3 regions of the Streptomyces sp. G45 genome follow, and region 1 is predicted to be linked to each of the others. Evidence: predicted binding sites of a transcription regulator. Region 1 holds the regulator's gene; each other region holds the start of a gene.

Region 1 (10,403 bases):
GACGGTCGCGGGCACCTCCTTCGCCACGATCTTGCAGAACAGGCAGTCGGCCTGCGGTTCGCCCGCCATGGGGCACCCTCCCTGGGTCCGGGGATCGGTGGGGATCACGTACGACGCATGCATGCTATCCGGGGCGCCCGCGCGGTACGCGGGGCTGGTCGGGGCGCCTAGTCGGGCAGCGGAGGCGCCGACTTCGCCGGGTTCTCGGCCAGCGCGGCCAGCGCGACGCGGACCGCCTCGTCGAGCTGCGGGTCGCGCCCGGCGGCGTAGTCCTCGGGCGTGACCTGGACCTCGACGTCGGGGTCGACGCCGTAGTTCTCCACGCCCCAGCCGTACCCCTCGAGCCAGAACGCGTACTTGGGCTGGGTGACGAGGGTGCCGTCGACCAGGTGGTAGCGGCTGTCGATGCCGACGACGCCGCCCCAGGTGCGGGTGCCGACGACGGGTCCGATGCCGAGGGCCTTGATCGCGGCGTTCACGATGTCGCCGTCGGAGCCGGAGAACTCGTTGGCGACGGCCACGACCGGGCCGCGCGGTGCGTCCCCGGGGTAGCTCAGCGGTCCGGAGCCGCGCGGCACGTCCCAGCCGACGATGCGGCGGGCCAGCTTCTCCACGACGAGCTGCGAGGTGTGCCCGCCGCGGTTCTCCCGCACGTCCACGACCAGGCCCTCGCGGGCCACCTCGATCCGCAGGTCCCGGTGGATCTGCGCCCAGCCGGGGGCCTGCATGTCGGGCACGTGGAGGTAGCCGAGGCGCCCGCCGGAGCGTTCGTGGACGTAGGCGCGCCGGTCGGCGACCCAGGCGTGGTAGCGCAGCGGCTCCTCGTCGTCGACGGGCACCACCACGGCGTGCCGGGCCTCGCCGCCGCCCGCGGGCGACACGGTCAGCTCCACGGGCTTGCCCGCGGTGCCCACGAGCAGCGGGCCGGGGCCGGTCACGGGGTCGACGGGCCGCCCGGCGACGGCGAGGATCGCGTCGCCCGGCCGGACGGCGACGCCGGGCGCGGCCAGCGGGGAGCGCGCCTCGGGGTCGGACGTCTCGGACGGCAGGACCCGGTCGACGCGCCAGGTGCCGTCCTCGCCGCGGGAGAGGTCCGCGCCGAGCAGGCCCTGTCCGGCGCCGCCCCCGCCGCCGCGGGGCACCACGTAGGCGTGCGAGGTGCCGAGTTCGCCCTGGACCTCCCACAGCAGGTCGACGAGGTCGTCGTGGGTGGCGACGCGGTCGAGGACGGGCCGGTAGCGGTCCAGGACGCCGTCCCAGTCGACGCCGCCGAGGTCGGGCCGCCAGAAGTTGTCCCGCATGAGGCGGCCCGCCTCCGCGTACATCTGCCGCCACTCGGCGGCCGGGTCGACGCTCTGGCGGACCCGGCCGAGGTCGACGGTGACGGACGCGCCGCCGTCGTCGTCGCCGGAGACGCGCCGGTCGCTGGGGACGACCTTCAGCTTGCCGTCGGCCCACAGCAGCACCCGCTTGCCGTCGCCGGTGACCGCGAAGTGGTCGGCGTCGGAGCTGAGTTCCTCCACGCGCCGCTGGGCGAGGTCGTAGCGCTCCAGGGACGAGGAGGGGTCGGGGGCGGCGGGCGTGGCCCGGGAGGCGCCGAGCACGCCGCGCACCGGGTGGCGCAGCCACAGCAGGCCGTCCTTGGCGGCGCGCAGCGTGCTGTAGCGGGCGGCCTCGACGGGGAACGGCACGATCCGGTCGGTGAGCCCGTCCAGGTCGATGCGGGTGACGGGGGCGCCCTCGCTGTCGGGGGTCTCGTCCTTGTCGGGGGCGTCGAAGGGGCGGCCGTGGCGCTGCGGGCCGAACGGCGAGGGCGTGGTGGCCGCGAGGGTGATCAGGTGCGGCCGGGCGCCGCCGACGAAGGCCAGGTCGAAGACGTGGTCGTCGTAGACCGGGTCGAAGGCCCGCTCGGACAGGAACGCCAGGTGCTTGCCGTCGAGCGTGAACGCCGGGCTGTAGTCGCGGAACCGCAGCTGGGTGGCCTCCGACACCGACAGGTCGGCGGTGTTGGCGAGCTTGAGCTGGCGCAGCGGGCGCGGGCCCGGGTGGGACCAGGCGAGCCAGGCGGAGTCCGGCGAGAAGACCAGGCCGGTGGCTTCGCCGTGCTCGGCGCGGTCGACCTCGCGGACCTCGCCGCTGTCGCGCTCCACGGTCAGGACGCGGCCGTCGTGCGAGGCGACGGCGGCGCGGCTGCCGTCGGGCGCCATGGCGAGCGACAGGACCCGGCCGAGCTGCCCGGCCGCGAGCCGCCGGGGGGTGGCGCCGGGCGCGAGGCCGGTGGCGGGCGCGAACTCCAGGGCGTCGTCGCCCTCCGCGTCGGTCACCCACACCACGTGCTCCTCGCCGTCCACGCGGAAGGTGCGCGGCAGGCGGGCCCGGACGCCGTCGGTGGCGGCGAGCGCCCGCGCGGGGCCCTCGCGGTGGGTGACCCAGTGCACGCAGCCGCGTACGGAGACCGCGCTGCCGCGTCCGGTGTGGTCGGGGGCGGCGGCGCCGAACCAGCGGGCGGCGTTCACCGGGTGCGGCTGGAGGTCGACGCGCTGCCCGCCGAGGCGCACGTCCAGGCGGCGCGGCTCGGCGTCGGGGTCGCCCACCGGGTCGTCCAGGAGCCAGAGTTCACCGGCGGACGAGTACGCGACGCGGGTGCCGTCGGTGGCGGCGTGCCGGGCGTAGAAGCCGTCGACGGGCGTGTGCCGCCGCAGGTCGTCGCCGTCGGGGGTGGACGAGTAGAGCGCGCCGACGCCTTCGTGGTCGGAGAGGAAGGCGACGCGGTCGCCCACCCACAGCGGGTGCTCGACGTTCCCGTCGAGGTCCGCGTGCAGCCGTACGAAGGTGGCCTCGCCGCCGTCCGCGGCCTCGCCGCCCGCCCTGATCCACAGCTTGCCCGCGGTGCCGCCCCGGTAGCGCTTCCACCAGGCGGCCTCGCGGCCCATCAGCGCGGACAGCAGCAGGACCTGGCCGCCGGGCCCGTGCGCGACGTCGCCGACCAGGCCGTAGGGCAGCCTCTCGGCGGGCCCGCCGTCCAGGGGCACGGCGTGCGCCCAGGTGCGGCGCAGGGACGCCTGGCCGTGCGCGGTGACCGCGAGGACGCGGCCGTCGGGCGTCCAACCGCGCACGCTGGTGCGGCTGTTGCCCCAGTAGGTGAGGCGCCGGGAGGGGCCGCCGTCGACGGGCGCGACGTGCACTTCGGGTGCCCCGTCGCGCGTCGACGTCCACGCGACGGTCGTCCCGTCTGGGGAGATCCGCGGGTGGGTCACCGGTACGTTGTCGGCGCTGACCCGCCAGGCGCGGCCGCCGTCGAGGGGCGCGACCCACACGTCGTCCTCGGCGGTGAAGGCGATCAACTCGCCGTGCGGGTGCGGAAACCGGAGGTAGGCAGGCTGTGTCACCTTGTCAGCCTAAGCAGGCGCCGGGGCCCGGGTCATCGTTTTGGATCACTTGCCCGGATAGCAGTCGCACGTCGGGTCCGGACGCGCGGTGACGGTGACGGTGGCGGTGGGACCGGGTTCGGGCTCGTGGGTGACGGGCTGATCACTGTCGTGACCGCCGTCTTGATCACCGTTCTGGTCGCCGTTCTGGTCGCCGTTCTGGCCACTGTCGTGGTCGCCGCCCTGGTCGCCGTTCTGGTCGTGACCACTGTCGCCGCTGTCGCCGCCGCCGTCGCCGCCGTCACTGTCGTCCCCTTCGTCACCGCCCTGGCAGTTGCCGAGGACATCGACTTGGAACCATTCCTTCCCCTCGACCCTGGCGACCAGGTTCCCGCGCACGCAGGCGCCGTTGCGGACGTCGGTGACCCGGCCCGTGAGCCTGATGTCCTTGTCGTCCTCGGACTTGCCCTGGCAGTCGACCCGCGCCTCCCGGGGCTCGTCGTCGGAACCGTCGTCTCCGTCGTCGTTCTTCACGAACGACGCCGTGCAGTTCAGCCAGCCCACCTCAAGGTGCTGCCGCTCCAGCTCGCGGGTGCCCATCTTGTCCGTGGTGAGGGCGATCGCGGACGTACTCATGTCGCCCTCGACGGGGTCGCAGGCGGCGGCGCCCAGCACGGTGCACGTGACGGCCGCGACGCCGATGGCGAGTCGCCGCACTCTTCCGTCGTAACGCCTCAGGGCCCCCATGGCCGCCAGGGTGCCACCCCAACTCCCCCACGGAAAGCACACTTTGCGCCCATTCCCCTACCCGCCCGCCCATCGCGCTCCGCGCTCGTCCTCAAACGCCGGACGGGCTGGATCGCCGTCGGCCGGGCCGAGTTCTCCACGTGCCGCCTTCGCCGTGGCGACCGTGATCCGCCGCGCCAGCGGCGGGGAACGCGCGGGCGCCGACGGCGCTGAGGGCCCCCGCCAGGAGCGGCCCCCTCGGCAGACAGTCATGGGCGCGGGAGGGGAATCCCGCGGCGGCTACGCCCGGTCCGTGCGGAGCAGGAGCCACTCCTGGAGTTCCACGAGGTTCCCCTCGGGGTCCTTCAGGTGGGCCACCCGCATCCGGTCCGTCATCGGGGCCGGGCCCCGCAGCAGCACTCCCCCGCGGGCGGCGACCCCCTCGCAGTACGCGTCCAGGTCGTCGACCCGCAGCACCACGAGGGAGCGGTGCCCGGTCGCCGACTCGGCCAGCTCGCCGAGGAGTTCGGCCATCATGGCCCGGCTCTGCAGGGCGATGCCCGCCGAGCCGGTGGCCGGGCTGAACTTCTCGTACGGCCCCCGCTCGGCGCCGGACTGCGGCTTCAGGCCGAGGACGTCGGCGTAGAAGCGGTAGCAGGCGGGGAAGTCCGTGACGAGCAGGCGGACCTGGGCGAGTTCCACAGCGGGGCCTTTCCGGGACGTGCCGCGAGGGCCGGGGCGCCGCCGCCGGTCAGGACCAGCGGCCCGTCCGGCCGAGGAGGAGCGCCGTCGCCGCGGTGCCCGCGGTCGACGTACGCAACACGCTACGCCCCAGCCGGTACGGCTTGGCACCCGCCTGCGCGAACACCGCCAGCTCCTCCGGGGACACCCCGCCCTCGGGGCCCACGACGAGCACGATGTGCCCGGCCGCGGGCAGCTCCGCGCGGGCCAGCGGCTCGCTGCCCTCCTCGTGCAGGACGCCCGCGAAGTCGGCGTCCGCGAGCAGCGCCGCGACCTGCCGGGTGGTGGCCAGCTCGGCGACCTCGGGGAAGCGCACCCGGCGCGACTGCTTGCCCGCCTCGCGCGCCGTGGCCCGCCACTTGCCGAGCGCCTTCAGGCCGCGCTCGCCCTTCCACTGCGTGATGCAGCGCGCCGCCGCCCACGGCACGACGGCGTCGACGCCCGTCTCCGTCATGGTCTCCACGGCCAGTTCCCCGCGGTCGCCCTTCGGCAGGGCCTGCACGACCGTGATGCGGGGCTCTCGGGGGCCTGTTCGCGTACGCCGTCGGCGTCGAGGGTGACCACGAGGCGGTCCTTGCCCTCGGTGTCCGCGACGACGCCGCCCGCCCAGCGCCCGGCGCCGTCGGTGAGCACCACGTCCTCACCGGCGCGCAGCCGCTTCACGGACACCGCGTGCCGCCCCTCGGGGCCTTCGAGGACGTACGGGCCGCCGCCGACCGCGCCTGCGAAGTCCTCGACGACGAACACCGGCGCCGTCACCGCGCACCCCGCCTGGCGAACGCGGCCCGCGCCCGGTCGAGTTCGGCGACCAGGACCTCCACCAGCTCCGCGGCGGGCAGCTCCCGCGCCTGCCGGTGGCCCTGGCCCGCCCACAGCGCCATGGCCTGCGGGTCGCCGGTCTTGGCCGCGGCCTTGCGCAGGCCGGAGGTCAGATAGTGGATCTGCGGGTAGGCGGCGGGCGCGTACGGGCCGTGCTCGCGCATGAAGCGGTTCACCAGGCCGCGCGCCGGACGGCCCGAGAACGCCCGCGTCAGCTCCGTCCTGACGAACATCGGGTCCGTCATGGCCTGCTTGTGCAGGGCGTGCGCGCCGGACTCCGGGGTGACCAGGAACGCCGTGCCCAGCTGCGCGAGGTCCGCGCCCGCGGCGAGCACCGCGGCGATCTGCGAGCCGCGCATCAGGCCGCCCGTCGCGATCACCGGCAGGCTCACCGTCTCGCGGACCTGGCCGATCAGGCTGAGCAGGCCGATGCCCGCGCCGTCGGCCTCCGGGTTGTCGCGGTGCGTGCCCTGGTGCCCGCCCGCCTCCACCCCCTGTACGCACACGGCGTCGGCGCCCGCCGCCTGCGCGGCCAGCGCCTCGTCCGGCGTGGTGACCGTGACGACGGTGGTGGTGCCCACGCGGGCCAGCGCCGCGACGTCCTCGGCGCTGGGGCAGCCGAACGTGAACGACACCAGCGGCACCGGGTCGTCCCGCAGGATCGCCAGCTTCGCCTCGTACCCGTCGTCCCGCTTCACGTCGGTGTCGCCCAGCTCCGTCTCGTACCAGGTGGCCTCGCCCGCGAGCTGGTTGCGGTACACCTCCACGGCGGCGGGGTCCGCGCAGGCGGGCTGCGGCATGAAGAGGTTCACCCCAAAGGGGCGCGAGGTGAGCCCCCTGAGCTGCTTGATCTCCTGGTACATCCCGTCGGCCGTCTTGTACCCGGCGGCGAGGCAGCCGAGGCCTCCGGCCTCGCTCACGGCGGCGGCGAGCCGCGGTGTGGAGGCGCCGCCCGCCATGGGGGCCTGCACGATGGGGTGACGACAGAGGGCGTGGGGAGGGGTGGGCATACGGGCATGGTCCCACGACTCGACGGCGTGGCCCGCTACGGGGTCCCCCTCCCTGCGGGAGGCTCACCGCGGCCGCCGCCCACGGCTCGCCTCCCTTGTGGCCCGCCCGTTCCCGCGGGCGCCCCACGCGGTGGCCCACCGCCGTCGGCCCCTGCGGGGCGCGTCCTTCCCGCCCGCCCGCCCGTTGCCGTCACGCGGGGGTTCCCCACCGTCGGCGCCCGCGGGTCGCCTTCCTTCCCACCCGCCCGCCCGTGACCGCCACGCACCAGGCGGACGCCCCTCGCGGGGGTTCGCCGCCATCGGCGCCCGCGGGTTCTCCGCCGCTACCGCGGCGGGACATCTCCCACCCGCCCACCCGTGACCGCCTCGCGCGGGGTGGACGCCCCTCGCGGGGGCTGAGCGCCGTCGGCGACTGCCGGGGCGTCCGGGGGTACGGGCTCGGCACCGTCGGCAGATGCGGAAGCGCGTGGGGTGGGCGGGCGGGAAGAAGCCGCCGCGGTAGCGGCGGGACGGAAGCGGCAGCGGTGGCCCGGCCACGCCGGGTGCCAACCGCCGTCGCGGAAGCGCATAGGGAGGGCGGGCGGGAAGAAGCCGCCGCGGTAGCGGCGGGACGGAAGCGTCAGGGGTGCCCCCAGCCGTTCAGGGCACCCCTCCCGGCAAAGGCGCCCCGCCAGGTCAAGGCGCCCCCGTCTGGTCAACGCCCGTTGAAGGCGTCCTTGAGCCGCGAGAACAGCCCCTGCTGCCCCGGCTGGAACTGCCCCGTGGGGCGCTCCTCGCCGCGGGCCTTGGCCAGCTCCCGCAGGAGCCGCTCCTGCTCGGGGTCGAGCTTCGTGGGCGTGAGGACCTCGACGTGCACGATGAGGTCACCGCGCCCGCCGCCCCGCAGATGCGTGACGCCCCGGCCGTGCAGCGGGATCGACTGCCCGGACTGGGTGCCGGGGCGGATGTCGACCTCCTCCATGCCGTCGAGCGTCTCCAGGGGCACCTTCGTGCCGAGCGCGGCCGCTGTCATCGGCAGCGTGACCGTGCAGTGCAGGTCGTCGCCGCGGCGCTGGAAGACGGGGTGCGGGGTTTCGTGGATCTCCACGTACAGGTCACCGGCGGGGCCGCCGCCGGGGCCGACCTCGCCCTCGCCCGCGAGCTGGATCCGCGTGCCGTTGTCGACGCCCGCGGGGATCTTGACGGTGAGGGTGCGCCGGGAGCGGACCCGGCCGTCGCCCGCGCACTCGGGGCAGGGCGTGGGCACGACCGTGCCGAAGCCCTGGCACTGCGGGCAGGGCCGGGAGGTCATGACCTGGCCGAGGAAGGACCGGGTGACCTGCGAGACCTCGCCGCGGCCGCGGCACATGTCACAGGTCTGCGCGGACGTGCCGGGCGCGGCGCCCTCGCCGGAACACGTCGTGCAGACGACGGCCGTGTCGACCTGGATGTCCTTGGTGGTGCCGAAGGCGGCCTCTTCGAGGTCGACCTCCAGGCGGATCATGGCGTCCTGGCCGCGCCGGGTGCGCGAGCGGGGCCCGCGCTGCGACGCCGTACCGAAGAACGCGTCCATGATGTCGGAGAAGTTGCCGAAGCCGCCCGCGCCGAAGCCGCCGGGGCCACCGGCGCCGCCCGACTGGGACAGCGGGTCGCCGCCGAGGTCGTAGACCTGCTTCTTCTGCGGGTCCGACAGCACCTCGTACGCGGCGTTGATCTCCTTGAAGCGCTCCTGCGTCTTCGGATCGGGGTTGACGTCCGGGTGCAGCTCGCGAGCGAGCCGCCGGAAGGCCTTCTTGATGTCGTCCTGGGACGCGTCGCGGCGCACGCCGAGCACGGCGTAGTAGTCCGTGGCCACTTACGACTCCGCCAGGATCTGTCCGACGTAACGTGCCACTGCGCGTACTGCTCCCATCGTTCCCGGATAGTCCATGCGGGTCGGTCCGACCACGCCTAGCTTGGCCACTGCCTCGCCTCCCGAACCGTAGCCGACGGAGACCACGGACGTGGAGCTGAGCCCCTCGTGGGCGTTCTCGTGGCCGATCTTCACGGTCATGCCCGAATCCGTAGCCTCACCAAGCAACTTGAGGAGGACGACCTGCTCCTCCAGGGCTTCGAGGACGGGCCGGATCGTGAGAGGGAAGTCATGTCCGAAGCGGGTGAGATTGGCGGTGCCGCCGATCATCATCCGCTCCTCGTTCTCCTCCACGAGCGTTTCGAGGAGGGTGGACAGGACCGTGGCCACCGTGGCCCGGTCCTCCATGTCGAAGGACTCGGCCAGGTCCTGCACGAGCTGCGGCACGTCCGTGAAGCGGCGGCCCGCCACCCGGCTGTTCAACCGGGCCCGCAGGTCCGCGAGCGACGTCTCGCCGAACGGCGCCGGGCAGTCGATCATGCGCTGCTCCACCCGGCCCGTGTCCGTGATCAGTACGAGCATCAGGCGGGCCGGAGCCAGCGAGAGCAGCTCCACGTGGCGCACCGTCGACCGCGTCAGGGACGGGTACTGCACCACCGCGACCTGCCGGGTGAGCTGCGCCAGCAGCCGCACCGTGCGGCCCACGACGTCGTCCAGGTCGACGGCGCCGTCCAGGAAGTTCTGGATCGCGCGGCGCTCCGGCGCGGTCATCGGCTTGACGCCCGCGAGCTTGTCCACGAACAGGCGGTAGCCCTTGTCGGTGGGGATGCGCCCCGCGCTGGTGTGCGGCTGGGCGATGAACCCCTCCTCCTCCAGGGCGGCCATGTCGTTGCGGACCGTGGCCGGGGAGACGCCGAGGCGGTGGCGCTCGGTGAGCGCCTTGGACCCGACGGGCTCCTGCGTGCCGACGTAGTCGTGGACGATGGCGCGCAGCACTTCGAGCCTGCGTTCACTGAGCATCGCGCACACCTCCAGCTTGCGTCCCTCGCCCTGAGCCCCCACGCACCCCGCGGCGGCCCCTCACCCTGGCACTCACCGCGTACGAGTGCCAACCTTCATCGGGTCAGTGTACGGCCGGTGGGTGTACGCCCGGCAAGGGCCGACCCCCCTCGTCCTGCCGGGCCCGTGCCCGGGCACCGCCGTAGGGTCGCCGTATGACGGACACCATGGCGGCCGGGCCGGCCTGGGAGGCGGCGGGCTGGGAGCGGCTCACCGCGCGCGTGGGGCGGCTGCGGCTGCCCGTGTGGGACTGCACGGCCGGGCTGGTCGTCGGCGCCGGGGCCGCCCTGATGGTCGAGGCCGGGGCCAGCCTGCGGGAGGGGGCGCGGCTGCGGACCGAGGCGTGCGGACTGCTCGGCGGCCTCGGCCCCCAGGGCGCGGTCCGCCGTGTGACCCATCTCGCGCTGACGCATCCGCACTTCGACCATGTGCTCGGGGCGGCGGCGTTCGCGGGCGCCGAGGTGTACGCGGCCGTCGGCGTCGACACGGTGTTCGCCGCGGGCGCCGAGGCGCTGCGCGCGGACGCCGTCGCGCACGGGCTCGACCCGGCCGCCGCCGCGGAGGCCGCCGACGTGCTCGTGCGGCCGCGGCACCTGGTCAGCGGCGAGTGGACGCTTGACCTCGGCGGCGACGGCGACGACGGCCCGCGGGTGCTGCTCGCGAACGTGGGTCCCGGGCACACCGGCCACGACCTGGCGGTCCTGGTGTCCGGCGGCGGCACGGACCCGGAGGTCGTCTTCTGCGGCGACCTGGTGGAGGAGTCCGGCGAGCCGCAGGCCGGGCCCGACGCGGTGCCGGGGCGGTGGCCCGCCGCCCTGGACCGGCTGCTCGACCTGGGCGGCGAGGACG
Region 2 (10,403 bases), 2.4 Mb from region 1:
GCGACCATGTCGCCGACCAGGCGGGAGTGGCCGTGCGCGGTGTCTACGACGATGAAGTCGACGCCCGCCTCGATCAGCGCCTGCGCGCGGTCGAAGGCGTCCCCGGCGACGCCGACGGCGGCGCCGACGATGAGGCGGCCCTCGGCGTCCTTGGCCGCGTTCGGGTACTGCTCGGCCTTCACGAAGTCCTTGACCGTGATCAGGCCCTTGAGGACGCCGTCGTCGTCGACCAGCGGCAGCTTCTCGATCTTGTGGCGGCGCAGCAGCTCCATGGCGTCCACGCCGGAGATGCCGACCTTGCCGGTGACCAGCGGCATCGGCGTCATGACCTCGCGCACCTGGCGCGAGCGGTCGCTCTCGAAGGCCATGTCGCGGTTGGTGACGATGCCGAGCAGCTTGCCCGCCGGGTCGGTGACCGGGACGCCGCTGATGCGGAACTTGGCGCAGATCGCGTCGGCCTCGGCGAGCGTGGCGTCCGGGTGCACCGTGATCGGGTCGGTGACCATGCCGGACTCGGAGCGCTTCACCAGGTCGACCTGGTTGGCCTGGTCGGCGATCGACAGGTTGCGGTGCAGCACGCCGACGCCGCCCTGGCGGGCCATGGCGATGGCCATCCGGGACTCGGTGACCTTGTCCATCGCCGCGGAGAGCAGCGGGATGTTCACCTTCACGTTCTTCGAGACGTACGAAGAGGTGTCGATCTCGTCGGGCGCCATGTCCGACGCGCCCGGGAGCAGCAGCACGTCGTCGTAGGTCAGCCCGAGTGTCGCGAATTTCTCGGGCACTCCGTCGACGTTGGCAGTCATGACACCTTCCCCAAATGGCCTTGATCGGTGCGGATGTCCATGCTAACGGGAACCATGGCTCTCTCATTCCACGATGCCGGGTGCCCCGGGGCTTCGTACGTTCCCACAGGCCCCCCCGGCGGGGTCCGGCGGCCGTCTCTCCCCCACCCACCCGCCCTCCATTGGCGCTCCGCGCCTCGTCCTCAAACGCCGGACAGGCTGAAACCCCCCGCACCCGGCACCTGAGAGCAAGCCCACAGCGCGACCATCGAGCCCGCTCAGCGCCTGAGGACAAGCGCGCAGCGCAACGACCTAGCCCGTCCGGCGTTTGAGGACGAGCGCGCAGCGCGACAATCCAGCCCGTCCGGCGCTTGAGGACGAGGCGCGCAGCGCCAATGGAGGGCGGGGTGCCAGGGGCGGCAGCACCTGGTTCGGGAAGGGGCGGGGTGGGGAGAACTACTGCTCAGCCAGCGCACGCAGACGGCTGAGGGCCCGATGCTGGGCCACCCGCACCGCCCCGGGCGACATCCCGAGCATCTGCCCGGTCTCCTCCGCGGTCAGCCCCACGGCAACCCGCAGCAGCAGCAGCTCCCGCTGGTTCTCCGGCAGATTGGCGAGCAGCTTCTTGGCCCACTCGGCGTCACTGCTGAGCAGCGCCCGCTCCTCGGGCCCGAGCGAGTCGTCGGGCCGCTCCGGCATCTCGTCGGACGGCACGGCGGTGGAACCGGGGTGCCGCATCGCGGCGCGCTGCAGGTCGGCGACCTTGTGCGCGGCGATGGCGAAGACGAAGGCCTCGAAGGGCCGCCCGGTGTCCCGGTACCGCGGCAGCGCGAGCAGGACGGCGACGCACACTTCCTGCGCGAGGTCCTCCACGAAGTGCCGCGCGTCCCCCGGGAGCCGGGAGAGCCGGGTGCGGCAGTACCGCAGCGCGAGGGGGTGGACGTGCGCCAGCAGGTCGTGCGTGGCCTGCTCGTCGCCCTCCACCGCGCGAAGGACGAGGGCACCGATCACCGTCGTCTTGTCATCGCGCATCGGTCCATGGTGCCTTGACGCCGGTTGATCCGTGGCACCGCGTCCGTAGTTGTGCACCGAAGCGTTATGAGTGGGTGCGCCGAAACTCATCCCCCGCGCCCTCCCCTCCCGCTCGGCCGACTCGTCCCCAGGGAACTCCACACCTTCAAGGATGCGGCATCGGCGGCGAAGCGCCACAAGCCGCTCCCGAGCGGGGGTTCGCGGCGGGCGTCCGTGGCCCCGCCCGCCGCAGGGCGGGCGGGGATCTCCGTTCCCCCGCGAGTGGTCACTTAGCGGACCAGGCCCCAGCGGAAGCCGAGCGCCACCGCGTGCGCGCGGTCCGAGGCGCCGAGCTTCTTGAACAGGCGCCTGGCGTGCGTTTTCACCGTGTCTTCGGAGAGGAACAGCTCGCGTCCGATCTCCGCGTTGGACCGGCCGTGGCTCATGCCCTCCAGGACCTGGATCTCCCGCGCGGTGAGCGTGGGCGCGGCGCCCATCTCGGCCGAGCGGAGGCGGCGCGGGGCGAGCCGCCAGGTCGGGTCGGCGAGGGCCTGCGTGACGGTCGCGCGCAGCTCGGCGCGCGAGGCGTCCTTGTGCAGATAGCCCCGGGCACCGGCGGCGACCGCGAGGGCCACGCCGTCCAGGTCCTCGGCGACCGTGAGCATGATGATCCGCGCACCGGGGTCGGCGGAGAGCAGCCGCCGCACGGTCTCGACGCCGCCGAGACCCGGCATGCGTACGTCCATCAGGATCAGGTCCGAGCGGTCGGCGCCCCAGCGGCGGAGGACTTCCTCGCCGTTGGCCGCTGTCGTCACGCGCTCGACGCCGGGCACGGTCGCGACCGCGCGGCGCAGCGCCTCTCGGGCGAGCGGGGAGTCGTCGCAGACGAGGACGGATGTCATGGCCGTCCTCCGGGGCTGATGCGCGTCACCTTGAGCCTCCAGGCTGGTACAAGTCGTCACCTGAGCGGTTGACGCTCTCGGACATCTGCCCGAGCGCTTCTTGATTCAACCGCCTCCGCACTCTCAACGACGGTCACTCGAAAGAGTTACGGGTCAGACTGCCACCTTCGGCACTCTACGTGAGGGCTCGGACACGGCACAGGCGGCGCGGGCGCGGGCGCCCCCGAAGGCCCCTCCGAGGCCTCCTTCGAAGATCCCTATGCCCCATTTAGCGGCTTTTCTTCCCTTTTCGCGGTGTCTGTGGCTAGATTCGCAATGAGTCATATTTTCATCTCCTTACACAGGACATGTACGGTCAGGGGCGTCACTCCCCGGTGAGCGAGCGTCGCCCCGCGTGATCCGCGGCGCCCGTGTCACCTGTGACACCCGTGTCGCCCGCGTCATCCGTGGCACCCGTGCCATCGGCGCTCTCGGCCGTCACCAGGCCCCGTCACCACGGCAACCAGGAGACAAGCAATGGCAGATTTCTCCCGCCTTCCCGGACCGAACGCGGATCTGTGGGACTGGCAGCTCCTCGCGGCCTGCCGTGGGGTGGACAGCTCGCTCTTCTTCCACCCGGAGGGCGAGCGCGGCGCGGCGCGCAGCGCGCGCGAGAACTCGGCCAAGGAGGTCTGCATGCGGTGCCCGGTGCGCGCGGAGTGCGCGGCGCACGCGCTCGCGGTCCGCGAGCCGTACGGCGTGTGGGGCGGCCTCACCGAGGACGAGCGCGAGGAGCTGATGGGCCGCGCCCGCAACCGCCTGGTCACGACGGGCAGCGCGAGCACGACCTGACGGAGCGGTCAGGACCGGCGGCCCGCGACGTGAAGGAACGTTTCTGCGGGGCGGGCGCCCCGCCCTCAGCGCCCCGCCCTCAGCGCGTCGCCGCCCGCGCCAGGTGGTCGAGCGTCGCCGCGACCGCGGGCACCTGCGCCAGGTCCGGCAGCGTGAGCGCGACGATCTCGCGGCGCACCGCGGGCTCCACCGCGACCGCGCGGGCCCCCTTGGCCCGTACGGACTCCAGGGCGAGCCCCGGCAGGACCGCCACGCCGAGGCCCGCCCCGACCAGGCCGACCACCGCCGGGTAGTCGTCCGTGGCGAAGTCGATGCGCGGCTCGAAGCCCTCCCCCGGCAGACCTCGACGAGCTGGCGGCGGCAGCGCGGGCAGCCCGCGATCCACGACTCGTCGGCCAGCTCGCCGATGGCGACGGTGTCCGCCTTCGCCAGGCGGTGCCCCTCCGGTACGAGGCCGACGAGCCGGTCGGCGAGCAGGGGGCGTACGACGAGGTCGTCCCACTCCTCGGCGGCACCGGCGCCCTCGTACCGGAAGGCGAGCGCCACGTCGCAGTCGCCCGCGCGCAGCAGCTCCACCGAGCGCGGCGGCTCGGCCTCCTCCAGGGACACGCGCGTGCCGGGGTGGGCGGCGCGCAGGGCCGCGAGCGCGCCCGGCACGAGCGTGGAGGAGCCGCTGGGGAAGGAGACGAGCCGGACCCGGCCCGCGCGCAGGCCCGCGATCGCGGCCACCTCCTCCTCGGCGGCGGTGAGCCCGGCGAGGATGCCCGCGGCGTGCCGGACCAGGGCCTCGCCCGCCTGGGTGAGCCGCATCTCGCGGCCCGTGCGGATCAGCAGCGGCGTGCCCGCCGACGCTTCGAGGGCTTTCATCTGCTGGCTGACGGCAGGCTGGGTGCAGCCCAGCTCGCGGGCCGCCGCGGAGAAGGACCCGGTGGCGGCCACGGCGCGCAGCACACGGAGATGACGGGCCTCGATCATGACCCGAGCATAAGCGAACCTTGGGTGTGGCGCACAATATTGCGTAGCTACTTTGACCGCCGGCGGCCTAGTCTGACCGGATGAAGCTTCTCTCCGTGAACGTGGGCCGCCCCAAGGCCGTCGACTACACCAGCTCCCCGGGGGCGTCACCGGCATCGACAAGCAGCCGACGGACGGGCCCGTTCGGGTGACGGCCCCCGGCCCGAAGGGGACCGGCGGCAGCGGCCTCGCCGGAGACGCCGTCTGCGACCTGCGCAACCACGGTGGAAACGACCAGGCGGTGTACGCCTTCGCGCGCGAGGACCTCGACGAGTGGGCCGCGATCCTCGGCCGGGAGCTGCCCAACGGCGTCTTCGGCGAGAACCTGACCACGCTCGGCGTCGACCTGAACGGCGCGCGGATAGGCGAGCGCTGGCGCGTCGGGGCGGAGCTGCTGCTTGAGGTCAGCTCGTCGCGGATCCCCTGCCGCACCTTCCAGGGCCACCTGGGCGAGCCGAGCTGGATCCGGCGGTTCACCCAGAAGGCACTGCCCGGCGCCTATCTGCGGGTCCTGGAGCCGGGCGAGATCCGGGTGGGCGACGCCGTCGAGATCGCACACCGCCCCGACCACGACGTCACCGTCGCGCTCCACTTCCGGGCCACGACCCTGGAGCGGGAGCTGCTGCCCGGGCTGCTCGCGGCCGGGGACGCCCTGCATCCAGAGGCGCGGCGCCAGGCGCTCAAGTACGCGGAGCAGCACGGGAGTTGACGCCCCCTCACCCTGACAGAGGGTCGGCCGGGCCTGGCTGGTGGCGCGCCGGGCCCGCGCGCCTCACTAGCCTTGGCCCATGACTACGGCTCTCATCACGGGTACGACCGCGGGCATCGGCGCCGCCTTCGCGCGCCGCCTGGCCGCCGACGGGCACAACCTCGTCCTGGTGTCGCGCGACGCCGAGCGGATGCGGGAACAGGCCACCGAGCTGCACGACCGGCACCGCGTGGAGGTGGAGGTGCTGCCCGCGGACCTCGCCACGGACGACGGCATCGCCGCCGTCGAGGAGCGCCTCGGCCGCCGCAAGGACCCGGTCGACCTGCTGGTCAACAACGCCGGGTTCGGCCACAAGGGCAGCTACCTGGACGTCCCGATGGCCGACGAGCTGGCCATGCTGAAGGTGCACTGCGAGGCGGTGCTCCGGCTGACCTCGGCGGCGGCGGAGCCGATGCGGGAGCGCGGCCGCGGTGGCGTGGTGAACGTGGCGTCGGTCGCGGCGTTCGTGCCGCGCGGCACGTACGGGGCGTCCAAGGCGTGGGTGGTGCAGTTCACGCAGGGCGCGGCGAAGGACCTGGCGGGCTCGGGGGTGCGGCTGATGGCGCTGTGCCCCGGCTTCGTACGGACGGAGTTCCACCAGCGGGCCGGGATGGGCACGGACAACATCCCCAAGTGGATGTGGCTGGACGCGGACCGCGTGGTCGCGACGGCCCTGGCGGACCTGTCGCGCGGCAAGACCCTCTCGGTGCCGGACCCCCGCTACAAGGCGATCATGGGCGTGATGAAGCTGACGCCGCAGTCACTCCTCGGCGGAGTCTCCTCCCGCACGGGCCGCAAGTACGGCCCGAAGTACGGCGCGCGGTAGCGGGCGCGCCCCGAAGGGGCGCGGGGCTGTGTTCATGTGCGGCTCCGCCGCGTGGGCGCGAGGACGGACCCCGACCCGCACCCGGCAACGCACCCCAACCCGGCAGACGAGAAGCCGAAAAACCTGAGGCCCGGCACCGCAAGGGGTGCCGGGCCTCTGGTCAGGCCTCAGTGAGCGTGGCCATGCCCATGGCCGTGACCCGCCTCGGCCTCCTCCTCCGCGGGCTTCTCGACGACCAGGGTCTCGGTCGTGAGCAGCAGGGAGGCGATGGACGCGGCGTTCTCCAGGGCGGAGCGCGTGACCTTCACCGGGTCGATGACACCGGCCTTGACCAGGTCGACATACTCGCCGGTCGCGGCGTTGAAGCCGAAGCCCTTGTCCAGCTCCGCCACCTTCGAGGTGATGACGTAGCCCTCGAGGCCCGCGTTCTCGGCGATCCAGCGCAGCGGCTCGACGGCGGCGTTGCGCACGACGGCGACACCAGTGGCCTCGTCGCCGGTCTTGTCGAGGTTGCCCTCCAGGACCTTGACGGCGTGGACGAGCGCGGAGCCACCACCGGAGACGATGCCCTCCTCGACCGCGGCGCGGGTCGCGGAGATGGCGTCCTCCAGACGGTGCTTCTTCTCCTTCAGCTCCACCTCGGTGGCGGCGCCGACGCGGATGACGCACACGCCACCGGCCAGCTTCGCGAGGCGCTCCTGGAGCTTCTCGCGGTCCCAGTCGGAGTCCGTGGCCTCGATCTCGGCCTTGATCTGGGCGACGCGGCCCTCGACGTCGGCCGCGTTGCCGCCGCCGTCGACGATCGTGGTGTCGTCCTTGGTGATCGTCACGCGGCGGGCGGTGCCGAGCACGTCCAGGCCGACCTGGTCGAGCTTGAGGCCGACCTCCTCGGCGACGACGGTGCCGCCGGTGAGCGTGGCCATGTCGCCGAGCATCGCCTTGCGGCGGTCGCCGAAGCCGGGGGCCTTCACCGCGACGGCGTTGAACGTGCCGCGGATCTTGTTCACGACGAGGGTGGAGAGGGCCTCGCCCTCGACGTCCTCGGCGATGATCAGCAGCGGCTTCGAGGAACCGGCCTGGATGACCTTCTCAAGCAGCGGCAGCAGATCCTGGATGGAGGAGATCTTGCCCTGGTGGATGAGGATGTACGGGTCCTCCAGGACGGCCTCCATGCGCTCCTGGTCCGTCACGAAGTACGGCGACAGGTAGCCCTTGTCGAAGGCCATGCCCTCGGTGAAGTCCAGCTCAAGGCCGAAGGTGTTGGACTCCTCGACGGTGATGACACCGTCCTTGCCGACCTTGTCCATCGCCTCGGCGATCAGCTCGCCGACCTGGGTGTCCTGGGCGGAGAGCCCGGCCACGGCGGCGATGTCGGACTTGTCGTCGATCGGGCGCGCGGTGGCGAGCAGCTCGTCGGAGACGGCCTTGACCGCGGCGTCGATGCCCTTCTTCAGGGCGGCCGGGGAGGCACCCGCGGCGACGTTGCGCAGACCCTCCTTGACCAGGGCCTGGGCGAGCACGGTGGCGGTGGTGGTGCCGTCACCAGCGATGTCGTTGGTCTTGGTCGCCACCTCCTTCACCAGCTGGGCGCCGAGGTTCTCGTACGGGTCCTCGACCTCGACCTCGCGGGCGATGGTGACGCCGTCGTTGGTGATGGTGGGGGCGCCGAACTTCTTGTCGATGACGACGTTGCGGCCCTTGGGGCCGATCGTCACCTTGACCGTGTCGGCCAGCTTGTTGACGCCGCGCTCAAGGGCGCGACGGGCGTCCTCGTCGAACTTCAGGATCTTCGCCATGGCAGCGATTCAGCCCTCTCGGAAACTCATGGGTCCGGGGAACCCCGGGAAGGATGCGGCAACGGACCGCGCCCCTCGCCGCCCGGCAATCAGCGGGGTGACCAGGGGCGCGGCGCGAAGCAAATCTGCTGGATGAAGCAGGGGCGACTAGCGCTCGATCACTTCTCGATGATCGCGAGCACGTCGCGGGCGGAGAGCACCAGGTACTCGTCGCCGTTGTACTTCACCTCGGTGCCGCCGTACTTGCTGTAGAGCACGACGTCGCCGACCTTCACGTCGAGCGGCAGGCGCTCGCCGTTCTCGAAACGGCCCGGGCCCACGGCGAGGACGGCGCCCTCCTGGGGCTTCTCCTTCGCGGTGTCCGGGATGACCAGGCCAGAGGCCGTGGTCTGCTCGGCGTCCAGCGGCTGGACCACGATGCGGTCCTCGAGCGGCTTGATGGCAACCTTGGAGCTGGCGGTCGTCACGATCCGACCTCCCCCTTCGGAGATCTCGCGGGGTTAACTGATCTAGAGGTGGCGACCAGGTCGATCCGTCGTCGCGGGTGCCGGACCTGCCCGTCGCTTCTGGCACTCTCCATGCGGGAGTGCCAGGTGCGAGACTAGGACGGCGGTTAGCACTCGGTCAAGCGGAGTGCCAATCGACCGCCGTCGGCTCAGCGGGTTCCGGTGCCCGGCGCCGTGCGGGCGCCCTGTCGTGGGCAACGTTCCTCGTCGGGGGTGGGTTCCGCGCCGGGCGCGCCGGGGGCCCCGGCGCGGGGCGGTCCGGCGTCCAAGGCCCCGCTCGCCGCGCGGGACGGCGGCCCGCAACTGGGCCGGGTCGGCCCGGGTGAGATCTTCTCGGCCGCCTTCCGCCCGAGCCGCTCGATCGGGTCAACCGACGGGGCACAGCCCGTCAGGAGCACCGCCAGGAGCGCCGCGCCCGCGTACCGCCTCACAGGTAGTCCTCCAGGCGGGCCACGGCGTACCCCCTGTCGGTGGCCGTCTTCAGGAACGTGCGGATCATGTCCGGCATCGTTCCCTTCCAGTCGCCGCGGCCCCGGAAGTGCGTGAGGACGATGTCGCCGGGGTGCAGGTCGCGGTCCCACTCGCGCCACTCCATATGGTCGGCGAACGCCTCCGCCGCCCACAGCGGCACCGCCCGGACCCCGCAGGACTTGGCGGCGCGCAGGGTGTCGCGGTTGTAGTTGCCGTACGGCGGCCGGAACAGCTCGGGCCGCTTGCCGTAGCGGCGCTCGATGACGTCCTGCATGCCGCAGATCTCGCGCCGCTGCGCCTCGTACGAGAGCCCGGGCAGGAAGCGGTGGTTGAGGGTGTGGTTGTTCAGTACGACGCCCCGGCCCTGCATCCGCTTGAAGTACCCGTAGTCCTCCTTGACGAGGTAGTCGCTGAGGAACGCGGTGTACGGGATCTTCAGCTCGGTCATCATGCGCAGGAACGCCGGGTCCTTCTCGGCGCCGTCGTCGACGGTCAGGAAGACCACCCGGTCCTTGGTGGGGACGGTGGTGAACACCGGCGGCAGCTCCGCCTGGCCCTGGACCTCGAAGCCCTCGCGGGTGGTCAGGGGCGGCTTGACGGCGGGCGGCGCGGGGGGCGTCAGGGGCACCTTCGCCAGGCCCCAGCGCTTCGCGGCGGCGGCCCGGGCGGCGTGGCTGGCCCGCAGGTCCCGGGCGTACTCGCGCAGGGCCTGGGCGGGCGGGGCGAGCCGGGGCTGCTGGCCGTGCGCGGCGGGGGCGCCCTCGTCCCCGCCGCCACCGCCTCCGCCTCCGCTCTCCGACGCGCAGCCGGAGGCCACGGCGGTGGCGAGGAGCGCGGCGCCCGCGAGGAGCGTGCGCCGCCCGCGCCTCGCGGTCCCTCGCGCGCCCCGCCGCGCGGTCCGCGCCCCGGCCCGCTCCGCGATCCCTCGTGCGGCTGATTGTGCCTTTTGTCCTACTAGTCGCATGGCGCCGGATCTTCGCAGCTCACGGGCCTGGTACGGGGCCGACACCGCCGCCGGACGCGCACCTTCCTCCGACTGGCCCACAATGGGCCGGTGAACGCTCCGCACGATCCGCAGCCCTCCGTGACCGCCTTCGCCGCGCTCCTCACCGCCGAGGGCGCCGCCCTGCTCGACGCCGTCCGCGACGTCGCACCGGCCGACGAGCTGGCGGTCGCGACCCGGCTGCGCCGCGAGCACCCCGCCGACCTGGTCTCGGCGGCGCTCGCGCAGGCGCGGCTGCGGCAGCGGGCGGTGGCGAAGTTCGGCGTGGCGGACGCCGCGCGGATGTTCTTCACGCCGCACGGCGTCGAGCAGTCCACGCGCACGTCCGTGGCGACGTACCGGGCGCGGCGCTTCACGGACCTCGGCGTGCGCCGGGTCGCCGACCTGTGCTGCGGCGTCGGCGGTGACGCGATCGCCCTCGCGCGCGCCGGAATCGCCGTGCTCGCCGTCGACCATGACCCGCTGACCTGCGCCGTCGCGCGCGCCAACGCCGCAGCCCTCGGCCTGGAC
Region 3 (10,403 bases), 1.1 Mb from region 1:
GCGGCCCATCACCTGGCCGACGCTGCCGTCCCGTACGTCGACCGCGTACTCTCGCTTCCCGATCACCGCCCCACCTCGCGCAGCGCCGCCGCGAGCCGCATCGCCGTGTCCAGGTTGCAGCGCCCCAACTCCACCAGCGGGTACGGTGCTTCCGCCGCCATCGTCAGCGGGTCCACCCTCAGGGAGGGCAGCGTGATGCCGACCCGGGTCAGCTCCGTACGGAGTGTCGCCACCGTTTCCTCGGCCGCGCGGCCCCTTTCCTCCGCCGTCATCGCCATCGCTTTACGCCTTTCCACTGAGTGTCGCGATTCCCTCACCCAGAGTGTTCGCTCCCGCCTACCCTGAAAAGAGCAGAGCACCCAACAGCCCCCGCTGTCCGAGGAGTTCCCCCACGATGACCCGCCCCAAAGACCTGGACCCGTCCTCCAACCCCCGCGCCCTACTGGGTGCGGAGCTGCGTCACGCCCGCGAGCGGGCTGGCCTCAGCCAGGATGAGCTGGGCCGTCGCCTCTTCGTAAGCGGTTCCTTCATCGGCCAGTTGGAGGCTGGTACGCGTCGCATGCAGCCGGACCACGCCGCCATGTTCGACGAAGTACTGGGTACGAACGGATTCTTCACCCGGAACTGCAAGGCTGCGGCAAAGTCCCGTCATCCCGAGCACTTCGCTGAAGTGGCAGAGACTGAGGCGGAAGCCACGGCTATCAGGCAATACGGGGCGCTGCTGATCCCCGGACTGCTCCAGACAGCCGCGTACGCACGGGCCGTGAACCGCGCGTACGCCCCGACGGCACAAGAGGAGACCATCAACGAGTGGGTGGAAGGCCGGATGGCGCGCACTCGCCTGCTCGACCACCCCACAAAACCGTTGTTGTGGACAGTGCTTGACGAGGCGGCGCTGCGCCGAGTGACAGGCGATCGCGCAGTGATGGCAGAGGCCCTGCGCCATATCGCGGACCTGATCCGCCGAGGCCGGGCCATTGTGCAGGTACTGCCGTTCGGAGCAGGAGCGCACGCAGCCATGTCGGGCTCGCTCAAGCTGATGGACTTCGAGGATGCCCCTCCACTGGTCTACTTCGAGGGTCCCGGCACCGGACGGCTGGAGGACGACCCAGCCACCGTCGCCCGCATGAAGTTCACCTTCGAACTGCTCGCAGCCGCCGCGCTCTCGCCGGAGAAGTCCCTAGCCCTGATTGAGGAGATAGCGCAGGATTACGACCATGAGGAGCAGCCCTGAGTTCGACCTGAGTACGGCTGGCTGGCACAAGTCCAGCTACAGCGGCGGCAGCGGCGGCGAGTGCCTGGAGGTCGCCCGCTGGCGCAAGTCCACGTACAGCGGCGGAGGCGGCGACGACTGCCTCGAAGTCGGCGACGGCCACCCCGCCATAGTCCCCGTACGCGACTCCAAGAACCCCCACGGCCCCAAGCTCGTCTTCCACGCCCCCGCGTGGACCGCTTTCGTCACCAATCTCAAGACGCACCGCCCATAGCCACATCCCCCGCCGGGGCTCTGGCCTTGATAGGGCCCCTGGCGGAGCATGACGGACATGGAGAACAGCACCCGCGACTACGACCTGCGCACAGCCCACTGGCACAAGTCCAGCTACAGCGGCGGAGGCGGCGACGAGTGCCTGGAAGTCGCCCGCTGGCGCAAGTCCACCCACAGCGGCGGCAGCGGTGGCGACTGCCTGGAAGTCGGCGACAGCCACCCGGCCGTCGTCCCCGTACGCGACTCCAAGAACCCCCACGGCCCCAAACTCGTCTTCCACGCCCCCGCGTGGACCGCCTTCGTCAACAACCTCAAGGCGGATCACCCGCTCTGGCCCTGACGGGGGCCGTGCCGCACGATGGCGAACATGGAGAACCCCATCCGCGAGCACGGCCCACGCGCAGCCACCTGCACAAGTCCACGTATAGCGATGCCAGCGGTGGCAACTGCCTCGAAGTCGGCGACAGCCACCCCGTCCCCGTACGCGACTCCAAGAACAGCCCCCACGGCCCCACCCTGGTCTTCCACGCCCCCGCGTGGTCCCCCTTCGTCAGCGACATCAAGAGCCGCACCGCATAACCTCACCCCCGGAACCAACTCCCCCGCCGACCGCGTGTGTTGACACGCGTCCGGCACCGGCGGCGGGGCACACGCGGGCACATCACCGGACGGCCGAGGGGGCGACGTGATCGGGGCACAGGTCGGGCACTACGTGATCAAGCGGGAGCTGGGGCACGGCGGCATGGGCGCCGTCTACCTGGCCCGCTCCCGCGCGGGCCGCGCCGTCGCGCTGAAGGTGGTGAAGGCCGAGTACGCGGCGGACCCCCGCTTCCGGGCCCGGTTCCGCAAGGAGGTGGAAGCCGCCCGCAAGGTAGGCGGCTTCCACACGGCGGCGGTGGTGGACGCCGATCCGGACGCGCCGCAGCCGTGGATGGCGAGCGCGTATGTGAAGGGGCCGACGCTGGACGCGGAGATCCGGCGGCGCGGGGCGCTCAGCGAGAGCGAACTGTGGGCCCTGGGTGCCGCGCTGGCGGAGGCGCTGGAGGCCATCCACGCGTGTGGCCTCGTACACCGCGACCTCAAACCGGCGAACATCATCCTGGCGGAGGACGGGCCCCGGGTCCTGGACTTCGGGATCGCGCGGGCGCTGGAGGGGACGGGCCTGACGGGCGAGGCGGTGATCGGCACGGCGGGGTTCATCGCGCCGGAACAGGTGCGGGCGGACGGGAACATCACGGGCGCGTGCGATGTGTTCGCGCTGGGCGCGGTCCTGGTGGCGGCGGCGGGCGGGAGCGCGTTCGGGGAGGGGACGCCGTACGCGATGCTGTACCGGGCGGTGCACGAGCGGGCGGACCTGTCGGCGGTGCCGGGGGCGCTGCGGGATGTGGTCCGCGCGTGCCTGCGCAAGGAGCCGGAGCGGCGGCCGACGCCGAGGGAACTGCTCAACCAGTTCACGGGCGGCGCGGCGGCCACGCCGATCGGCGGCGCCGGGCACGAGGCGGAGCCCGCTGACGCGGCGCCGACGCGGGTGGGCACGCCGGACGTCGCGCCCGCCCTGTACCGGCGCGACCGGCAGGCCCTGGCGCTGCACCTGGCGACCACCGCCTCGTCGGGGGTGGGGTCCGTGGTGGGGATCGTGGTGGGGGCCCAGTTCTTCGATCAGGTGCCCTGGCTGATGGTGCTGAGCGTCATCGGCGCGGTCATCGCGGGGGCGCGGCTGATCGGGCTGCTCACCGCGTCCAAGGACGGGCTGGTGCTGGGCGACGCGGGCATCGGGGTGGGCGGACCGGACACGCTGGCGGTGGTGGGCTGGGGCGATGTGCGGTCGGTGGAGCTGAGCGAGGGCGGGACGCTGCTGACGCTGCGGGTCGAGGACCGGCAGGGGCTGCCGGTCGGCTTCCAGCATCCGACGTGGGTGCGCAAGGACCGGCAGGGCGCCACCCGCATCCGTACCCGGCTGCTGGCCCCGGCCGAGGGGGCGGCGCCGCTGCCGGACACCGTGCGGGCGCTGGCCGCGCGGCACGGCGTACCGCTGACGGAGGCGGAGCGGTGACGGCCGCGCTGCTCGACGAGGACCCGGAGCGGTACGGGAGCTACTGGCTGGCCGCGCGGCTCGGCTCGGGCGGGCAGGGTGTGGTCTACGAGGCGTACGGCGCCGACGGGGCGCGCGTGGCGCTGAAGGCGCTGCACCGGGGCGCGGAGCCGTTCGTGCGGGAGCGGTTCGGGAAGGAGGCCGACGCGGCGCGGCGGGTCGCGTCGTTCTGCACGGCGCGGATCCTCGACGTGTCGGCCGACGGGGACACGCCGTTCATCGTGAGCGAGTACGTGCCGGGGGTGACGCTCGCGGACGCCGTGCGCGGCGGCGGGCCGCTCCCGGCGGACGCGCTGACGCGGCTGGCGATCGGCGCGGCGACCGCCCTCGTCGCCATCCACGGGGCGGGTGTGGTGCACCGCGACCTGAAGCCCGGCAACGTGCTGCTCGGCCCGGACGGGCCCCGCGTCATCGACTTCGGCATCGCGCGCGCCCCTGACATGTCCCTGACTGCCACGGGGAAGATCATGGGCACGTTCGGCTACATGGCACCGGAGGTCCTTGCCGGGCGGCGGGCCACCCAGGCGTCGGACGTGTTCGCGTGGGCGGCGGTCGTGGTGTACGCGGCGAGCGGCACCGAGCCGTTCCGGGGCGCGCACATCGGGGAGGTCGTGCACCGCACGGCGGCCCTGGACCCGGACCTGTCGGCGCTGCCCCCTCGTATGCGGCCCCTGGTGGCGGCGGCGCTCGCGAAGGAGCCGGAACTGCGGCCCACCGCGCGGGAGTTGCTGCTCGGTCTGGTCGGGGAGCTGCCGGAGTCCGCCGACCCGCGCAAGGGGCTGCTTGAGGCGGGGGCGCGGCGGGCGGCGGAACCGGCCGCCACCGAGGCCGTGCCGCCGCTCGGGGACCGCGCGGAAGCCGCGTACGCCGCGCTGCCCGGCCCGGTCCAACTCGCCGCCCAGGAGCTGCTGTTGCGCCTCGTCGTGCCCGGCGACGCGGCCGACGGTGCGCAGGATTCCGTACGGACGGCGGGCCGGGCGGAACTGGAGGCGGAGCGGCCTGGGAGCGAGCGGCGGGCGACGCGCGCGGCGGTGGACGCGCTGGCCGCCGCCGGGGCCCTGGTGGTCGACGAGGACGGCTCCGTACGGCCCGTCAGCGCGGCCCTGATACCCGCCTGGCGGCGGCTGCGCGAGTGGGTCGCCGCCGACCGCGACCGGATCGCCGCCCACCGCAGGCTCGGCGGGGCCGCGCTCGCCTGGCAGGCGGCCGGGGAACGCGCCGACGACCTGCTGCGCGGCACCGCCCTCACCACCGGCCTCGACTGGCTCGCCACCGCGCCCTACCAGCTGCGGCCCAACCCGCTGGAGCTGCGGTTCGTCACCGCCTCCCGCGACGAGGCGGCCCGCGCCGACCGCCGCAGGCGCCAACTCCTGTCCGGGGTGGCCGCGTTGACGGCGCTCGTGCTGCTCGCCGGGACGGTCGCCTGGTTCCAGGCCCGCGACAGCCGCCGCAACGCCGCCGAAGCCGACCGGCGCCGCGCCCAGGCCACCGCCCGGTCCGTCGCCCAGGCCGCCGACCGGCTGCGCGGCGACCAGCCCGACACGTCCCTGCTGCTGAGCCTCGCGGCCTGGCGGATCGCCGAGACCCCGGAGTCACGGTCGGCGCTGAACTCGGCGGCCACGCAGCGGGAGACGGCGGTGCTGTCGCTGCCCAGCGTCAACGGCGCCCACGGCACCGGCGAACTGCTGGTGGACAGCGGGCGCACACTCCTCCAGTACACGCCGGGCAAGGTCACGCTCCGGGACCTGACCCAAGGGCAGAAGGCCGCCGCCAAGCCCTACGCCACGCTCCGGGGCGAGGTCATGGCGGACGATGTCCCCGAGCCCCTGATCAGCGCGGACGGCCGCTTCCTGCTCCTCACCGGCACCGCCGACGACGCCCCGTACCGGGTCGTGTCCACCCGCGACGGCAAGCCCGTCGCGAAGCCGCTGCCCCACCAGCCCGGCTACGGGCCCGACCAGCTGACGAACCAGGGGCAGGTCCTCTTCGGCTCCCGGGACCCGCAGCCCGAGCGCCACTCCTACCGGCTCCTCACCGCCTCCGGCACGCGCGTCGCCGCCTGGTCCCAGAAGAACTCCGCCGCCCTGTCACCGGACGGCGCGCACATCGTGTCCTGCGCCGTCGGCAGCCGCACCAAGGCGGGCCCCATGGAGGTGCGGACGGTCGGCCCCGACGGCGCGGGACGGCTCGTCTTCGACACCCGGGGCAAGGACCTCTACGACAACCTCAACTGCGGCCGGGGCATCACCTTCAGCGCGGACGGCGCCCGCGTCGCCCTGCACACCGAGACGGGCACGTACGTCTGGAAGACCGCCACCGGCGAGCGGGCGGGCTCCGCGCGCGAGGAGGACCTGGAGAGCCCGGCCCTGAGCCGCGACGGCCGCCACGTCCAGGGCGTCACCGAGGACGGCGAGATGGAGATCTGGAGCCTCGACGACTCCGAGAGCCCCCTCTTCCGCCGCTCACCGGGCCGGGGCGTGACCGACGACCAGATCCAGCTGCTGCTCGACGACCGCACCGACACGCTCGTCTACGTCACCGACGTCCCCCACCAGGTCCACCGCCTCGACCTGCGCACCGTCCTCAGCGGCGGCGCACGCGGCAAGGGCGTCACGGGTGCGGGGGTGTCCGCCGACGGGCGCGTGGGCCTGTACCGCACGGGCGGGCGCGACCGGCCCGTGCAGCACCTCGTCGACCTGCGCACCGGCAAGGAGTCCGGCGCCCCCATCCCCCAGGGGCCGGGCCCCGGACAGGCCGTGACCCGCATCTACAGCACCCTGTCCGGCGACGGCCGCGTCCTCGCCTTCACCGACTACCGTCCGCGCCCCGGCAAGCTGAACCTCTCCGTCAGCGTCTGGGACACCCGCGCCCACAAGGAGCTGTTCCGCGCCCCCGTCCCCGAGGGCCGCCTGGTGGCGAACATCGTCCTGTCACCCGACGGCCGCCACCTCGCGTACGCCTACGACTACGGGGGCGTCCCCACCCCCGGCGGCGGCTCCCTGGACGTCTGGGACCTGCGGACGCGCCAGCGCGTGCACACGTACAAGGGGATCGACGGCTACGGCCAGTTCAGCCAGGACAGCCGCCACCACGTCACCACCCGGGGCGACGTCCTCGACCTCGCCACCGGCCGGGTCCGCCGCGTCGACCTCGGCTCGGAGAACATCGTCGACCTGGCCTTCTCCCCCGACGGCCGCCACCTCGCCGTCATCAAGGAGACCGGCTGGGTGGAGCTGTGGGACGGCGAGGTCACCGAACGCCGGGCGCGGATGCCCAGCAGCACCGTCCGGGGCGCCTCCCGGGGCGGCGCCACCCTGTACCGGCCCGCCATCTCGCCCGACGGGAGCCTCCTCGCGGCCGTCGCCGACGAGGACAGCGTGCAGCTGTGGGACCTCGATGCCCGCCTCGCCCTCGGCGAACCCCTCGAACTCATGGGCCGCGACATCGACGGCCTCGCCTTCGACGCCGACGGCGTGCTGCGCGCCCTCACCGGCGACCGGACACCGTCCCTCGACCTGACGCCCCAGCGGCTGGCCGCCGCCGTGTGCGCCAAGGCGGGGCGGGACATCACGCGCGCGGAGTGGCGCACGTACGTGCCGGACGCGCCGTACCGGAGCCTGTGCTGACGCCTCGTACGGCGTGCGGGAACGCCCGAGGGCGGCACCCCTTGCCGGAAGCAAGGAGTGCCGCCCTCGGAAAGGACGAGCCCGAACCGGACCGGGAGAACCGGACCGGATCAGAAGTCCATGTCACCGCCGGGCATGCCGCCCGGAGCGCCCGCCGGGGCGGCCTTCTCCGGCTTGTCGGCGATGACGGCCTCGGTGGTGAGGAACAGCGCGGCGATCGACGCGGCGTTCTGCAGCGCGGAGCGCGTCACCTTCGCCGGGTCGATGATGCCCTCGCCGATCATGTCCACGTACTCACCGGTGGCGGCGTTCAGGCCGTGGCCCGGGGTGAGGTTGCGGACCTTCTCCACGATGACGCCGCCCTCAAGGCCCGCGTTCACGGAGATCTGCTTCAGCGGGGCCTCGAGCGCCAGCTTGACGGCGGCGGCACCGGTGGCCTCGTCGCCCTCCAGCTCCAGCTTCTCGAAGACCGAGGAGGCCTGCAGCAGGGCCACGCCACCACCGGCGACGATGCCCTCCTCGACGGCCGCCTTGGCGTTGCGCACGGCGTCCTCGATGCGGTGCTTGCGCTCCTTCAGCTCCACCTCGGTGGCGGCACCGGCCTTGATGACGGCCACGCCGCCCGCGAGCTTCGCCAGGCGCTCCTGGAGCTTCTCGCGGTCGTAGTCCGAGTCGCTGTTCTCGATCTCGGCGCGGATCTGGTTCACGCGGCCCTGGACGGACTCGCTGTCACCGGCACCGTCGACGATCGTGGTCTCGTCCTTGGTGATGACGACCTTGCGGGCGCGGCCCAGCAGGTCCAGACCGGCGTTCTCCAGCTTGAGGCCGACCTCCTCGGAGATGACCGTGCCGCCCGTGAGGATGGCGATGTCGCCGAGCATGGCCTTGCGGCGGTCGCCGAAGCCCGGGGCCTTGACGGCGACGGACTTGAACGTGCCACGGATCTTGTTGACGACCAGCGTGGACAGGGCCTCGCCCTCGACGTCCTCGGCGATGATCAGCAGCGGCTTGCCCGACTGCATGACCTTCTCCAGGAGCGGAAGGAGGTCCTTCACGTTGGAGATCTTGGAGTTGACGATGAGGATGTACGGGTCCTCGAGCGCCGCCTCCATGCGCTCCATGTCGGTCGCGAAGTACGCCGAGATGTAGCCCTTGTCGAAGCGCATGCCCTCGGTGAGCTCCAGCTCAAGACCGAAGGTCTGCGACTCCTCGACGGTGATGACGCCTTCCTTGCCGACCTTGTCCATGGCCTCGGCGATCAGCTCGCCGATCTGGGTGTCGGCGGCGGAGATGGAGGCCGTGGAGGCGATCTGCTCCTTGGTCTCGACCTCCTTGGCCTGGTCGAGCAGGGCGCCCGAGACGGCCTCGACGGCCTTCTCGATACCGCGCTTCAGGGCCATCGGGTTGGCACCCGCGGCCACGTTGCGCAGGCCCTCGCGGACCAGCGCCTGGGCCAGGACGGTCGCGGTCGTCGTGCCGTCACCGGCGACGTCGTCCGTCTTCTTCGCGACCTCCTTGACCAGCTCGGCGCCGATCTTCTCGTACGGGTCCTCGAGCTCGATCTCCTTGGCGATGGACACACCATCGTTGGTGATCGTGGGGGCGCCCCACTTCTTCTCGAGGACGACGTTGCGACCCTTGGGGCCCAGGGTCACCTTGACGGCGTCGGCGAGCTGGTTCATGCCGCGCTCGAGGCCGCGCCGTGCCTCCTCGTCGAACGCGATGATCTTGGCCATGTGAAGTGGTCCTCCCGGACAGGGGTGGAAAATCCGGACCGCACTGGTGCCCGCGACGGACGGTCCGCAGGCCTTGTGGTTCCTTGCCCCACCCGGTCTGCGGGCCTCACCGGCCCGATCCAAGTTCTGTCACTCTCACTCGTAGAGTGCTAACGCCAATGATTAGCACTCGCCCCCCGCGAGTGCAAGGTCGCCCCCCAAGGCGGTCCGTCCACCCCCGCCCTCGGGGCCCGCCACCGCCGTTGCGCACCCCTTTCCCACCCGCCCGCCCGTGACCGCCCTCGCGGGACGTGACCGCCCCCCGCCGGGGCTGAGCGCCGTCGGCGTCTGCCGGTCCGTGGGGGCGTCCTCTCCCACCCGCCCGCCCATGACCGCCAGCTCACGGGCGAACGCCCCCCGCCGGGGCTGAGCGCCATCGGCGCCTGCCGCTCCGCGGGGCACCCTCTCCCACCCGCCCACCCGTGACCGTCGTCTTGGGGGTGGACGTCCCTCGCGGGGGCTGCCCACCGTCGGCGTCTGCGACCACCCGCACCCGCACACCCCACACAGCCGCAGACGCCAACGGCGCCCAGCGCCAGCGGGGAGCGGCCACATCCGCGAGGGCGGTCACGGGCGGGCGGGTGGGAAAGCAAACGCCCCACGGACCAGCAGACGCCGACGGCGGCCAGCCCCAGCGAGGAGCGGCCACATCCGCGAGGGCGGAAACGGGCGGGCGGGTGGGAAAGCAAACGCCCCACGGACCAGCAGACGCCGACGGCGGCCAGCCCCAGCGAGGAGCGGCCACATCCGCGAGGGCGGAAACGGGCGGGCGGGTGGGAAAGCAAACGCCCCACGGACCGGCAGACGCCGACGGCGACCAGCCCCAGCGGGAAGCGGTCACATCCCACGAGGGCGGAAACGGGTGGGCGGGTGGGAAAGGAGACGAGACGCGGGGCGGCAGGCGCCGACGGTGGCCAGCGCCAGCGAGGGGCGGTCACGGGCAGGGAAGGGCAGCCGCCGGAGGCGAAGACGGCAGCCGCCGGGGACGGTGGCCCTCGGGGAAAGGGAAGGCCCGCACCCCCTGGTGGGGTGCGGGCCTACGCGTCGGTGGCCGATCGCGCCAAACCGCTCAGACGGTGACCTTGACCATGTCCGCCTGGGGACCCTTCTGGCCCTGCGAGATCTCGAACTCGACCCGCTGACCTTCTTCCAGGGTGCGGTAGCCGTCCATCTGGATCGCGCTGTAGTGGACGAAAACATCCGCACCACCGTCGACCGCGATGAAGCCGTATCCCTTCTCCGCGTTGAACCACTTGACGGTGCCCTGAGCCATGCCTAACTCCCCTATTACTGGCCCTTGCGCAGGACCGCACTTCGCGGACCCGGGTCAGACCTCACCCCCCATGGGTTGGGGGTGTGCGCCGGAACGCGTCGACCGCGGCTGAATGTATCTGTCCAACTGCCGTCTGCAACAGGTCAATCGG

Evidence for each region. Region 1 encodes HrcA, which represses chaperone genes, less so after heat shock. Its sites were predicted from a motif close to TTNGCACTCNGNNNNNCNGAGTGCNAA; they were not measured.
Region 2: a site for HrcA is predicted at 8,527-8,553, ahead of groES (co-chaperone GroES). Genes of this name have one in related genera too.
Region 3: a site for HrcA is predicted at 9,067-9,093, ahead of groL (chaperonin GroEL). Genes of this name have one in related genera too.

Annotation. Positions count from the first base shown of each region.
Region 1 covers NZ_JBMUZU010000001.1:6,156,468-6,166,870, reverse strand. Annotated here, with positions in the region: gene ACOBQU_RS25910 (histidine triad nucleotide-binding protein) at 1-69, opposite strand, end outside; gene ACOBQU_RS25905 (S41 family peptidase) at 168-3,389, opposite strand; gene ACOBQU_RS25900 (hypothetical protein) at 3,435-4,085, opposite strand; gene ACOBQU_RS25895 (VOC family protein) at 4,395-4,796, opposite strand; partial or broken gene ACOBQU_RS25890 (16S rRNA (uracil(1498)-N(3))-methyltransferase) at 4,846-5,594, opposite strand; gene ACOBQU_RS25885 (nitronate monooxygenase) at 5,591-6,664, opposite strand; gene dnaJ (molecular chaperone DnaJ) at 7,359-8,498, opposite strand; gene hrcA (heat-inducible transcriptional repressor HrcA) at 8,499-9,515, opposite strand; gene ACOBQU_RS25870 (MBL fold metallo-hydrolase) at 9,710-10,403, shown strand, end outside.
Region 2 covers NZ_JBMUZU010000001.1:3,804,609-3,815,011, forward strand. Annotated here, with positions in the region: gene guaB (IMP dehydrogenase) at 1-806, opposite strand, end outside; gene ACOBQU_RS15365 (sigma-70 family RNA polymerase sigma factor) at 1,242-1,970, opposite strand; gene ACOBQU_RS15370 (response regulator transcription factor) at 2,087-2,698, opposite strand; gene ACOBQU_RS15375 (WhiB family transcriptional regulator) at 3,215-3,529, shown strand; partial or broken gene ACOBQU_RS15380 (LysR family transcriptional regulator) at 3,609-4,504, opposite strand; partial or broken gene ACOBQU_RS15385 (MOSC domain-containing protein) at 4,585-5,252, shown strand; gene ACOBQU_RS15390 (SDR family NAD(P)-dependent oxidoreductase) at 5,332-6,117, shown strand; gene groL (chaperonin GroEL) at 6,285-7,913, opposite strand; gene groES (co-chaperone GroES) at 8,072-8,380, opposite strand; gene ACOBQU_RS15405 (polysaccharide deacetylase family protein) at 8,847-9,854, opposite strand; gene ACOBQU_RS15410 (class I SAM-dependent methyltransferase) at 9,945-10,403, shown strand, end outside.
Region 3 covers NZ_JBMUZU010000001.1:5,037,667-5,048,069, reverse strand. Annotated here, with positions in the region: gene ACOBQU_RS21215 (hypothetical protein) at 1-66, opposite strand, end outside; gene ACOBQU_RS21210 (hypothetical protein) at 63-272, opposite strand; gene ACOBQU_RS21205 (helix-turn-helix domain-containing protein) at 395-1,234, shown strand; gene ACOBQU_RS21200 (DUF397 domain-containing protein) at 1,218-1,487, shown strand; gene ACOBQU_RS21195 (DUF397 domain-containing protein) at 1,545-1,826, shown strand; gene ACOBQU_RS21190 (DUF397 domain-containing protein) at 1,775-2,065, shown strand; gene ACOBQU_RS21185 (serine/threonine-protein kinase) at 2,172-3,539, shown strand; gene ACOBQU_RS21180 (protein kinase domain-containing protein) at 3,536-7,204, shown strand; gene groL (chaperonin GroEL) at 7,315-8,940, opposite strand; gene ACOBQU_RS21170 (cold-shock protein) at 10,049-10,252, opposite strand.